3 regions of the Arthrobacter sp. R1-13 genome follow, and region 1 is predicted to be linked to each of the others. Evidence: riboswitches for the same ligand, from Rfam matches in the RefSeq annotation. Region 1 holds a riboswitch; each other region holds the start of a gene.
What was found. Region 1 has a riboswitch for cyclic di-AMP ahead of M1D88_RS04210 (M23 family metallopeptidase). Riboswitches for the same ligand answer to the same signal wherever they lie in the genome.
Positions count from the first base shown of each region.

Region 2: it holds a riboswitch for cyclic di-AMP, as region 1 does, so the genes downstream of both, M1D88_RS19770 (hypothetical protein) here and M1D88_RS04210 (M23 family metallopeptidase) in region 1, are expected to answer to the same signal.
Region 3: it holds a riboswitch for cyclic di-AMP, as region 1 does, so the genes downstream of both, M1D88_RS17495 (LysM peptidoglycan-binding domain-containing protein) here and M1D88_RS04210 (M23 family metallopeptidase) in region 1, are expected to answer to the same signal.

Region 1 covers NZ_CP096420.1:865,317-868,586, reverse strand. Annotated here, with positions in the region: gene M1D88_RS04215 (C40 family peptidase) at 1-398, opposite strand, end outside; cyclic di-AMP (ydaO/yuaA leader) riboswitch at 403-580, opposite strand; gene M1D88_RS04210 (M23 family metallopeptidase) at 710-1,537, opposite strand; cyclic di-AMP (ydaO/yuaA leader) riboswitch at 1,541-1,780, opposite strand; gene M1D88_RS04205 (metal-dependent transcriptional regulator) at 1,903-2,598, opposite strand; gene serC (phosphoserine transaminase) at 2,912-3,270, shown strand, end outside.
Region 2 covers NZ_CP096420.1:4,270,896-4,274,165, reverse strand. Annotated here, with positions in the region: gene M1D88_RS19780 (Y-family DNA polymerase) at 1-1,143, opposite strand, end outside; gene M1D88_RS19775 (LexA family protein) at 1,136-1,567, opposite strand; cyclic di-AMP (ydaO/yuaA leader) riboswitch at 1,773-1,930, shown strand; gene M1D88_RS19770 (hypothetical protein) at 1,933-3,270, shown strand, end outside.
Region 3 covers NZ_CP096420.1:3,770,110-3,773,379, forward strand. Annotated here, with positions in the region: gene M1D88_RS17485 (phosphotransferase) at 1-5, opposite strand, end outside; gene M1D88_RS17490 (SCO4226 family nickel-binding protein) at 116-364, shown strand; gene M1D88_RS17495 (LysM peptidoglycan-binding domain-containing protein) at 459-1,298, opposite strand; cyclic di-AMP (ydaO/yuaA leader) riboswitch at 1,303-1,504, opposite strand; gene M1D88_RS17500 (threonine/serine dehydratase) at 1,613-2,545, opposite strand; gene M1D88_RS17505 (hypothetical protein) at 3,253-3,270, shown strand, end outside.

The DNA of each region.
Region 1 (3,270 bases):
AGGCCCGATGCAGCCGCTGACGAGGCGGCCGGCTTGTCGGTGGTGGCAGTCAGCTCGATTGCCGGTTCCTCGGACTGTGCCTGGACAGTCTCGATCTTCGGCGCTGCTTCGGTGGTCACGGACGGACGCTCAAAAACGACCTTGGCGGTCGGCTCCGCGGTTACCGCGATCTGAGTGGACTGTGAGCCTGATTCCGCGGTGGCGGCAACTCCAGGATTGCCCTCCGCCGCACTGGCTGGCAGGCCGGCAGCAAGAATGAGCCCTGAAGCAGCTGCAATGACAGCAGCTTGGCGACCAACGGTTCCCGCGTTGTTAGCAACGGCTTTAGATACGGAACCCAAGGGGTTCATGCGCACCGATTGAGCACGGTGGCGCGCAGCATTGTGGCGTGAAGACACGAAAGTAGCCTCTCCCAATGCCTACGAGGTGAGCTGTCGGATTCGGATGGGAGTCACCCGGCCACTTGGCTTCGTGAGAAGCTTCGCGACTTAACCCCAAGGTCTTCTTTCGAAGACCAAAATTGGTTCCCCCGCCTCTGCCAGACGATGTAATGCGAACGGACCTTGAGCGGTGGCAGAGTTAGGCAATCCACTCAAGAGCGCCAACTTCGGAAAAGTTGGCGTGGTTTAGACGGTACAGGACTTTGGATTGAATGTCACATTCAGGTCACGGCATGTCACAGAAATGTGAGAGTAATCCATCATCTAAATCAGAGCCAGCCCATGGGGTCGACAACTTCGCCGTTGACCATTACTTCGAAGTGGAGGTGGCAGCCGGTTGACGCGCCTGTGGTCCCGCTCAGGGCCACAGTGTCGCCCCGGGTTACTGTCTGGCCCACCTGGACATCGGACGAGGACAAGTGGTTGTACGTGGTTTCGAGCCCGTTACCGTGATCGATGACCACGCGGTTTCCGCCTCCGAAGGGATGCCAGCCGGCAAAAGTGACCGTGCCGCTGGCTGCTGCATGGACGGCGGTACCGCACTGGGCAGCGAAGTCCTGGCCGCGGTGGAATTCTCCGTAGCCGCCGGTGATGGGGCTGACGCGGTAGCCGAAGGGGGAGGCAGTTATGAGCGAATCCAGTGGGGCCCCAAGGCTTCCGGCAGACGCTGCCCGGCTGACGCTGCCGGCGGACTGTGCGCTGAGGAGTTGCTTGAGCTTGCCGTCGGGATCACCGGTGGTGGAAACGGTGGTGCGGCTGAAATCAACCTTTGCGCCCGCAGCTGCGGAGACTTCAGGCTGGACAGAGGCGGAAAGGGCAGCACCCGTCGAGCCGACGCCGCCGGTGGCTGCCAGGGGGCTTGTGGCCGGAACCGTGACTGTGAGGATCAAGCCTGTGGCTGCCAGGGCGATGCCTGCCTTTTGCCCTACACCGCTGGCGCCGGCGAATTCTGTGACCTGACGAAAAGGGCTGCGTTTGCGGCGTGCATCCCGGTGCGGGTCCCGGGGACGGCCAGCGGCGGCGACAGCTTCGGATACTTGCAGCTCCAAAGCAGGACCGGTCGCACGGCGACGGCCCCTGGCGTTCTGGGTGGTCAAAGGTCTTCCTCTCTGGATAGCCTGCGAAGTTAGCTGTCGGATTCGGATCAGAGAGTGCAAAGATCCGGTCCGCCACGCAAGCTTTCCGGCACAGAGGAACCCTAAGAGGGACCCTTCGTTGGTGTGCTTGCTGCTGGCGGACTTCACCCCAAGGCTGTTTCTCAACAGCCGGTTGTGGTTCCTCCACCTCTGCCAGTAGGTGACTCGTGCACCTGATCTGCTGGCAGAGCTCGGCTTCAGATCAGGTAACGCTTTAGTATCGGCGCTAGTGCTCAACTATAGGCGATTAAATGGCGCAGTAATAATTTCGTTATATTTGGTCTGCTCCACGCACACTGTCCCGGGCGGCCGCTGATGAGGGACGGTCAGCTGACCGTAACAAACACGTGAGCCGCAACTTCGGGCGGAAGTTCCAGCGCACCTTCGATGTCCGGCACGCGCACTGAGATGTATTCGCCCACTCGCTCCAGCGAAATGGTTGCCCCGGGCCGGATGCCACCTTCGTCCAACTGAACGAGGAGTTCGGGCTCCACCTGGATCGGTTCGGCAAGCCTGCTGATCCGGACATTGGAGTTGACCCGGTAAGCCGACATTGCCACCAGGAGATTAACTGCGCCGTCGCTGAGGGGCTGCGAGGCTTCCCCGCCCAGTGCAGCGAGCCCGGGGATGGGGTTCCCGTATGGGGACTCCGTTGGATGGTCGAGCATTTCGTAGATCCGACGTTCCACCCGCTCACTCATTACATGCTCCCAGCGGCATGCTTCATCGTGGACGTATGCCCAGTCCAGACCGATCACATCGGCGAGGAGGCGCTCGGCCAGGCGATGCTTGCGCATGACCTCAGTGGCGCGTTTCCGGCCTGTTTCCGTCAGCTCCAGGTGGCGGTCACCCGAAACAACCACAAGCCCGTCCCGCTCCATCCTCCCAATGGTCTGCGAGACAGTGGGCCCCGAATGACGCAGTCGCTCTGCAATGCGGGCACGAAGCGCCACAATGTTTTCTTCTTCAAGCTCCAAAATCGTCCGAAGATACATCTCGGTTGTATCGATCAGATCCGTCATCCAGCTCAGCTCCTCGAGCTCAGTATCTTGCGTCCGTCAGCCGTACCTCATGCCGGACCGTGCCGGCGGTCCCATGGGGCCTCCGCAACGCAGCCCGGCCCCGGTGCTGTACGTCAGGCCAGCTTAACGTATTTTGAACTACTCCGGATAATCACTACCCAACCAAATGAGCGGCGGTGTTGGTCATGACCGCAGTGTGACGATCAAATTCCGTCAGTGGGCCCCGTCAGGCAGAATAAACGGGAGTCTTAGTTGCAGCAACCGTTACCTGCCGGGCCATCTCCTACGTCCAAAGTCGAAAATTGGAGCCATTGTGAGCGACACCAGCATCACTATTCCCGCCAACCTCCTACCCAAGGACGGACGGTTCGGTGCCGGCCCTTCCAAGGTCCGCCCGGAGCAGATGGCTGCACTGGCCGCGGCTTCGGCAACGCTGCTGGGAACGTCCCACCGCCAGGCACCTGTAAAGAACCTTGTTGGATCCGTCCGTCAAGGCCTGAGCGAGTTTTTCCAGGCCCCGGAAGGCTACGAAGTCATTCTCGGCGTCGGCGGGTCCACTGCATTCTGGGATGTCGCCGCATTCGGGCTGGTGGAACGGAAAGCCCAGCACCTGTCCTTTGGTGAGTTCGGTTCGAAGTTTGCCGCTGCCACCAACAAGGCGCCCTTCCTTGA
Region 2 (3,270 bases), 1.1 Mb from region 1:
AGGGCCGATGCCGCGTTCCTCGTGAGGGTTCTCGAACGGAGACAGGGGCGGTTGGTTCCCCGAGGGGCGCAGATCGGTCACCATGATTCCCGCTTTCGCATATTTGATTCCCTCCTGGATCTGCGGCAACAGAGCATGCGCTGCCCGGGTAAGGAGCACGGGATCGGCGGTGGGCATCGGCAACCTGATGCAGGCCGACGGGTAGGAAGTGTCCTGGGGGTTGTAGTAGGACGTGGCGGCGTATGCCGTGAGGACTCTGGTCTGCAATCCGTGCTTGGCCAGCCTGGCGCTGGCCTGCTGACCGTAAATGCTGAGGACCTGGCGAAGTTCATGGACGGTAGTGATGGGCGTGGAGAAGGACCTGCTGAAAATCAACTGGTCCCTGCCGATCCGCTCCTCCTCCATCGGAATGCATGGTGTGCCCTGAAGCTCCAGGACGGTGCGCATCACCATCACTGAGAAGCGGTCCCGGATCATCACAGGATCTGCCTTTGAAAGGTCAAGGACCGACTGGATTCCCATGGCATTGAGGCGTTTGGTCAGGCGGGAGGCGATGCCCCAGATCTCGATCACCGACAGCCGGGCCATCAGTGTTTCCCGCTGGGCGAGGGGGAGGGAATCCCAGAGGCAAACACCGTTGAAGCCCGGATTGTTCTTGGCCCACTTGTTCGCAAGTTTTGCCAGGGTCTTGGTTCCTGCGATTCCGACGCACACCGGCACGCCTACGTTGCGGCGCACGGCGGCCTTCATCTCCAGTCCAAGCCGAAGGAGCTCATCCGGGGTTCCCTTGACGCCAAGGAAGGCCTCGTCGATGCTGTAGACCTCCAGCCAGGCCGAGAACCTGCTGAGGAGTTCCATCACGCGCGCGCTGATGTCGCCGTACAGCTCATAGTTGCTGGACCTGGCCACCAGGCCCCACTCCTTGACCCGTGGTGCGATCTTGAACCAGGGCTCGCCTACCGGGATGCCCAGTGCCTTGGCCTCGGGTGACCGGGTAACGGCACACCCGTCGTTATTGGAGAGCACAACCAGTGGCCGACCTTCCAGGGATGGGTCAAAGGCACGCTCAGCCGAGGCATAAAAACAGTTCACGTCCACGTGGGCGATCTGCTGCATCCGGTGCATCATTGCCGGCTTAGACATGGTGGAGGCACCTCGTGGCCACGCCCCAAATGATGAGGTCGGACAGTGCTGCAACGCGGATATCCGGGTAGTTCGCACTTTCCGCCTGGAGCAGGACGCCGCTTTGTCTGATGCGGAGGCGTTTGATGATCAGTTCACCGTCCAGTACGGCGATGACCACGGACCCGTCCTTGGGCTCCAGGGCGCGATCGACGATCAATTCGTCCCCGTCGCTGATGCCCGCCCCCTCCATTGAATTTCCCGAGACCCTCACCACGTACGTGCTGGTGATGTCCTTGATGAGGTGTTCGTTGAGGTCGATCCTGCCGTCAAAGTAGTCCTGCGCTGGCGAGGGGTAGCCTGCAGCCACCGCCACAGGGGAGATGAGAACCGTGAGCAGCGAGCTGCCGGCGGCTATCATACGAGGACCCACAATAATGCCCACAACACACCTTCATTCGAATATATGTTCGATAATTCAGTGTACTGCGAGGTCGGACAAAAAGGCCTATCGCATCCGGATGGTGCAACGTGACTCGCCGCCAACCTTTTCCTGTTACCTAAACGTGACTTTAAGGGAGGGTTTCCTGTACGGTTTGTGCGTGGCCCATCTGGATCGGGCCGCGTCCGGGCTGACGCCGAGCTCTGCCACATCCCGGACTCCCAACACTAAGGCAGAGACGGGGGACCCAGAGTCTTCGGGCCGCTACCCAGCGGCCCGTGGGGTGAAGCCGTCACGTCTAACGTGCCGGCCGGTTGACCTCTTCCGAACCCGACAGCTAACCTCGCAGGCGTTGAGAGGCAACCATCATGTCCCGTTCTTTCGATCAGTCGCGCCCTTTACGCGCCGGACGGCATCGCGCAGAAGCTGCGCCATCCGTCAAAACCCCCAGCCCAACAAACCCCGCCGCGGAAGAGCCGAACCTCGGGACGGCTCCCACGGACCCCGTTTCCACCACCGTGATTCCGGCCGCGCCGATTCCCGCAGAACCTGAGCCCACTGCACCGGTTTCCACCGTCACGCGGCGAAGCAGGGACAGGCGCCCGGCCTTTGAAGTACCCCCTGCCCCCAGGACTGCGCCTGTGACTGAAGCCGCTCCGACGACCGTGCAGGAGAGCTCCGCTCCGGAAACCGCACCCATAGCCGAAGTGCGTCCCGCCCCCGCAGCGACGCGACGGAGCAGGACGGGGCGCGCGGCAGTTGAAAAGCCAACGGTGAGCGCATCGGCCGCCGCTGCAATCGACGCCCAGACGAGCGCACATAGCCCTCAGCTGGCTGCCGTATTCAGTTCCAAGCCCGATGATGTCCTGAAGAAAGCCGTTTCGGTTCGTGTCATGGGTCAAAGGATGGCCGTCGTAGCCGGAGCCTTTGCCGTGCTGCTTGGCGTAGGAGCAGCCAGCCAGGCCACAGAGCTGCCCTTCTTCGGCAAGGAAACTTCCGCCCAGGAGGCCCCCGGCACAACGAACGCGACTCGGGCGACCTCCGGAATACGGCCGACCGCCGGAACCACTACCCCCCGGCCAACCGTCTCGGCCACGTCCCCTGGGACAACCAGCGGCACCCCGGCCCAAGCGGCGGCCGGTGCCGATGTCCCGGCGGCAGCGGATCAACAAGGCACTAGCCTGCCTGGTGTGGGCAGCCTCCCCATGCCGGTGGACGCTCCCACCCTGGCGGCAATAGCGGCTGCCTCCACCGCCGCGGCTCCGCCCGCCTCTGCCACGTCCCCGAACGCCCAGCCTCCGGCCTCTTCCTCGAACCCTCAGCCCGCGCCGGCCTCGCCAACGGCGGCACCGGCTCCTGCGACAACCGCAGCACCAGCACCAGCACCAGCACCGACACCGACACCGTCGCAGTCACCGAGTACACTGCTGACGCCAGTTACCGGCTTGCTCGACCCCTTGCTGGGCACGGCCACCGCTACGGCTCCCGCAGCCGTGGACGGCGCTGCGGAAGACGTCGTCGATACCAGCACTTATGCCAGCAGCCGCCTGGCCTCGTACGGATGGGGCGCCGAGGAGATGACTGCCCTGAGCACCCTTTGGGACACCTCAGCTGGGTGGCGCGGCAGCCAGGTGGACAGGGGCATGAGCTACATCAAACAACGCTATGGTTCCCCGACCAAAGCCTTGGAATTCCGCGCAGCGAAT
Region 3 (3,270 bases), 1.6 Mb from region 1:
TGCATTGGCCCATTATTCCCCACGACAAGCCTATTGACCGTGTGAGGCCAGAGGCCTAGCGTCTCCCTTAACTCCACACTGCAAACCATGCAGACCGTAGCTAAGGAGAGGAACTATGCCGGAATATATGGATGTTCACCACAACATGAAAGGGCTGACCAGGGAGGACCTCCAGGCAGCTCATGCAGCTGATCTGGCCATCCAGGCCGAGGAAAACGTCAATTTCAAGAACGCATGGGCGGACCCGAAAGACGGAGTCATCTACTGCCTCTCAGAGGCCCCGTCAGCCGAAGCAGTCCAGCGGATCCACGAACGCACAGGTCACCGCGCGGACGAAGTTCATGAGTTGCCGCTGAAAGTGTGACTGACGGCGAGGCAGCTAAAGCTCAGAAAGCGGCAGATACCGGTTGTCCCGGCACCTGCCGCTTTCCTTTGCCCTGCGCTTCTGGAAGGCCGGACTAGGCAACCCGCACAAATGAGTAGCCCGAGAGCCAGGACAACGGATGAACAAGTGTTGCGTTGACATAGTTCATGCCGCTGCTGACGACTTGTCCGTTGCCGGCGTAGATCCCGATGTGCCCGGAGCTGATCACCAAGTCGCCGGGAGCGGGAGTTCCAACCACCGTTCCGTACTGGAAGAACTGCGTCGGGGCGAGGTCACCTACGCTCTTGCCGATGGAGCGGAGGGCACGTTCCACCAGAATGGTGCAGTCCTGGGTGGCGCCAATCTGGCCATAGGCGGCAGCCAGCAAAGCTGCCCCCGTGCCGCTGGCGGCCGCGGGAGCAGGCGCAGGCGCAGGAGCCGGTGCGGGCGCGGGCGCTGGAGCCGCGACGGGCTTGATGGAGGTAGATGCCAGGGACAGGGTGGGCGCAGCCGCCGACCCTGCTCCCGGAATCTGGATCTGGTTGCCGGGATAGATGATGGACGTCACCGCCAGGTTGTTGGCGGCGAGGACCGAGTTCAGGGTTACGCCGTAGCTTGCCGAAATGGCTCCGAGAGTGTCGCCGGAGACAACCGTGTGAACCTTTCCTGCGGCCGGGGCAACAGCTGCTGCCTGCACCGGTGCCGTTGCCTGGGCAGCGGTTGCGGCAGTGGCCCCGGTGGAGCCATCCGGTGCCTGGGCTCCAGCATGGGCGGGAGCCCCGACACCGAAAAGAAGGCCTGATACGGCGGCGATGATGAGGGCCGGCCTGCCCAGCCCTATAGCGTGGGACTTAGCCGAGGTCGACAACCCGCTCATGACGGTTGAGCCGGTAGGGGTGGCACGGTGGCGCGCCAAAATGGACTTTTGTGACATGGTGTTTTTGCCTCTCCCATGCCTGCGGGGTGAGCTGTCGGGTTCGGATGGGAGTTCACCCGGCCGGTCCACACCGCCGTGGGGCGGGGCGAAGCGACTTAACCCCTAGGACCTGACAAGAGGTCCGAGTGGAATCGTGGTTCCCCCGTCCCTGCCGCTGAAAAATGCGGACGAATCCCCGTCAGCGGCAGGGTTCGGCATACTGACGCGGGAATGCCCCGGCTGGAGCCGGGGGCACCACAAGAGAGTAACTTCTACTTCTGCCAGAAGTCACGTTTCGGTAACAAAACTTTTCGGCGCGTTACATATGCGTGCTAAACGGTGGCGGGGTCTGTATTGGAGCCACAGAGAACGACGGCGACCCGCTCACCTTCGGAAGGGACATAGGCACCGGACTGGAGGGCGGCGAAGGCAGCCGCGGCGCCATGCTCTACGACGACGCGGTAGTTGTCCCACAACCAAGAGCGAGCGGTAACGATGTCGTCGTCGGAAACCAGAAGGCTTGCTACGCCGGTACGGGACGCCACGGCGAAGGCGATCTCTCCGATCCGGCGTGCTCCCAGGGAGTCAGCTGCTATCCCCGAGACAGCAACATCAACAGGCTCTCCTGCCCTGAGTGCCGCGGAAAGAGTGGGGGCTGTGTACGGCTCGACGGCGAGCACCTTTGCCCGGCCTTCCACGGCTGCCGCCACCCCCGCCATGAGGCCTCCACCGCCCACCGCGATCACAACAGTGTCCACACCCTGGAGTTGTTCCAGCAGTTCAGAACCGACAGTGCCGGCCCCAGCGGCGATCTCCGGCTGGTCGTAGGCGTGGCAATAAACGGCCCCGGTCTCTTCCACATATTTTATGGCGGCCTCGTAGGCTTCGGCGTATTCGGTTCCGCCCTGGATCACGCTTGCTCCGCTGGCCACGAGTTTTCTGACCTTTACCGCCGGTGCGCTCTCCGGCACATATACAGACGCGGGGACTCCGAGCTGCTGGGCAGCATATGCGTTGGCAAGGCCAGCATTCCCACCGGAGGCGACGACGATGCCCACGTCAGGATTCAGCTCTCCCCGTTCATGGGAGGCAAGGATGCGGTTGAAGGCACCCCTGGCCTTAAATGTTCCTGTGTGCTGCATGAACTCGCACTTGAGCCACACCTCGCCCGGGAACATTCCGGAGTCAAGTTGGATCAGCGGCGTGCGGCGGACCCTTCCGGCTATTCTGGTGGCGGCTTCCTCAACGTCTGCGCGGCTGATCATGCTGACAATCGTATGGGCACACAGTAGATTCAAGCGCAGATGAGTGAGTGGATCGACCACAGTAGGGGATTCCCGTGGCAGAAGACTTCCCGCGTCGGAGCCAACGTTCTGGGTGGTGTTTTGCGGGCTGATCCAACAGCTGCTGCACCTTGCTCTGACTTTTTTCGCGGCGGCCATGCCTGGCGCGGGTTCGTCGCAGCACGGACATGAGCGCCTGGACCCGCAGTTGCCTGCGGTTCCCGCCGGACCTGCATCCTCACATTCCGGGGAACTGATGGTGGACGCCCATGTGGCAGCAGCGCTTTTGGCGGCGCTTTTTTGTCCAGGCTCCAGTCCCATGCCATGGTCCTGGAGGATCGTGACGGAGGTTGACGTGAGGGTTTGCGCAGGATTTCCACGACCTAAAGCAAGCTCAGTCAAACTTTCCTCAAGATTCTCCGCGCCTTCACAGATCTTCAAGTTTCGCATTTCTCCGCTGTTAGCGTGTCTCTTGTCGAGGCACCCGATCGACAAGATGGACATGAGGCGCTGGGGGCGCCGCAGCAGGTGAAGGCGCTTTCACGTCCCAAACCCGCGGAACCATGACCGGTTGAACACATCACCTGCCAGGCCTCACTCACGAACTTTTCAGCGATCCCGTCCTCCGGGAGCTGCAATTCTCGCGAGCCTTCCCAACATTCAGCTCTCATCACCCTTGGAGTTCCCTCATGCGCAAAAACTCGAAA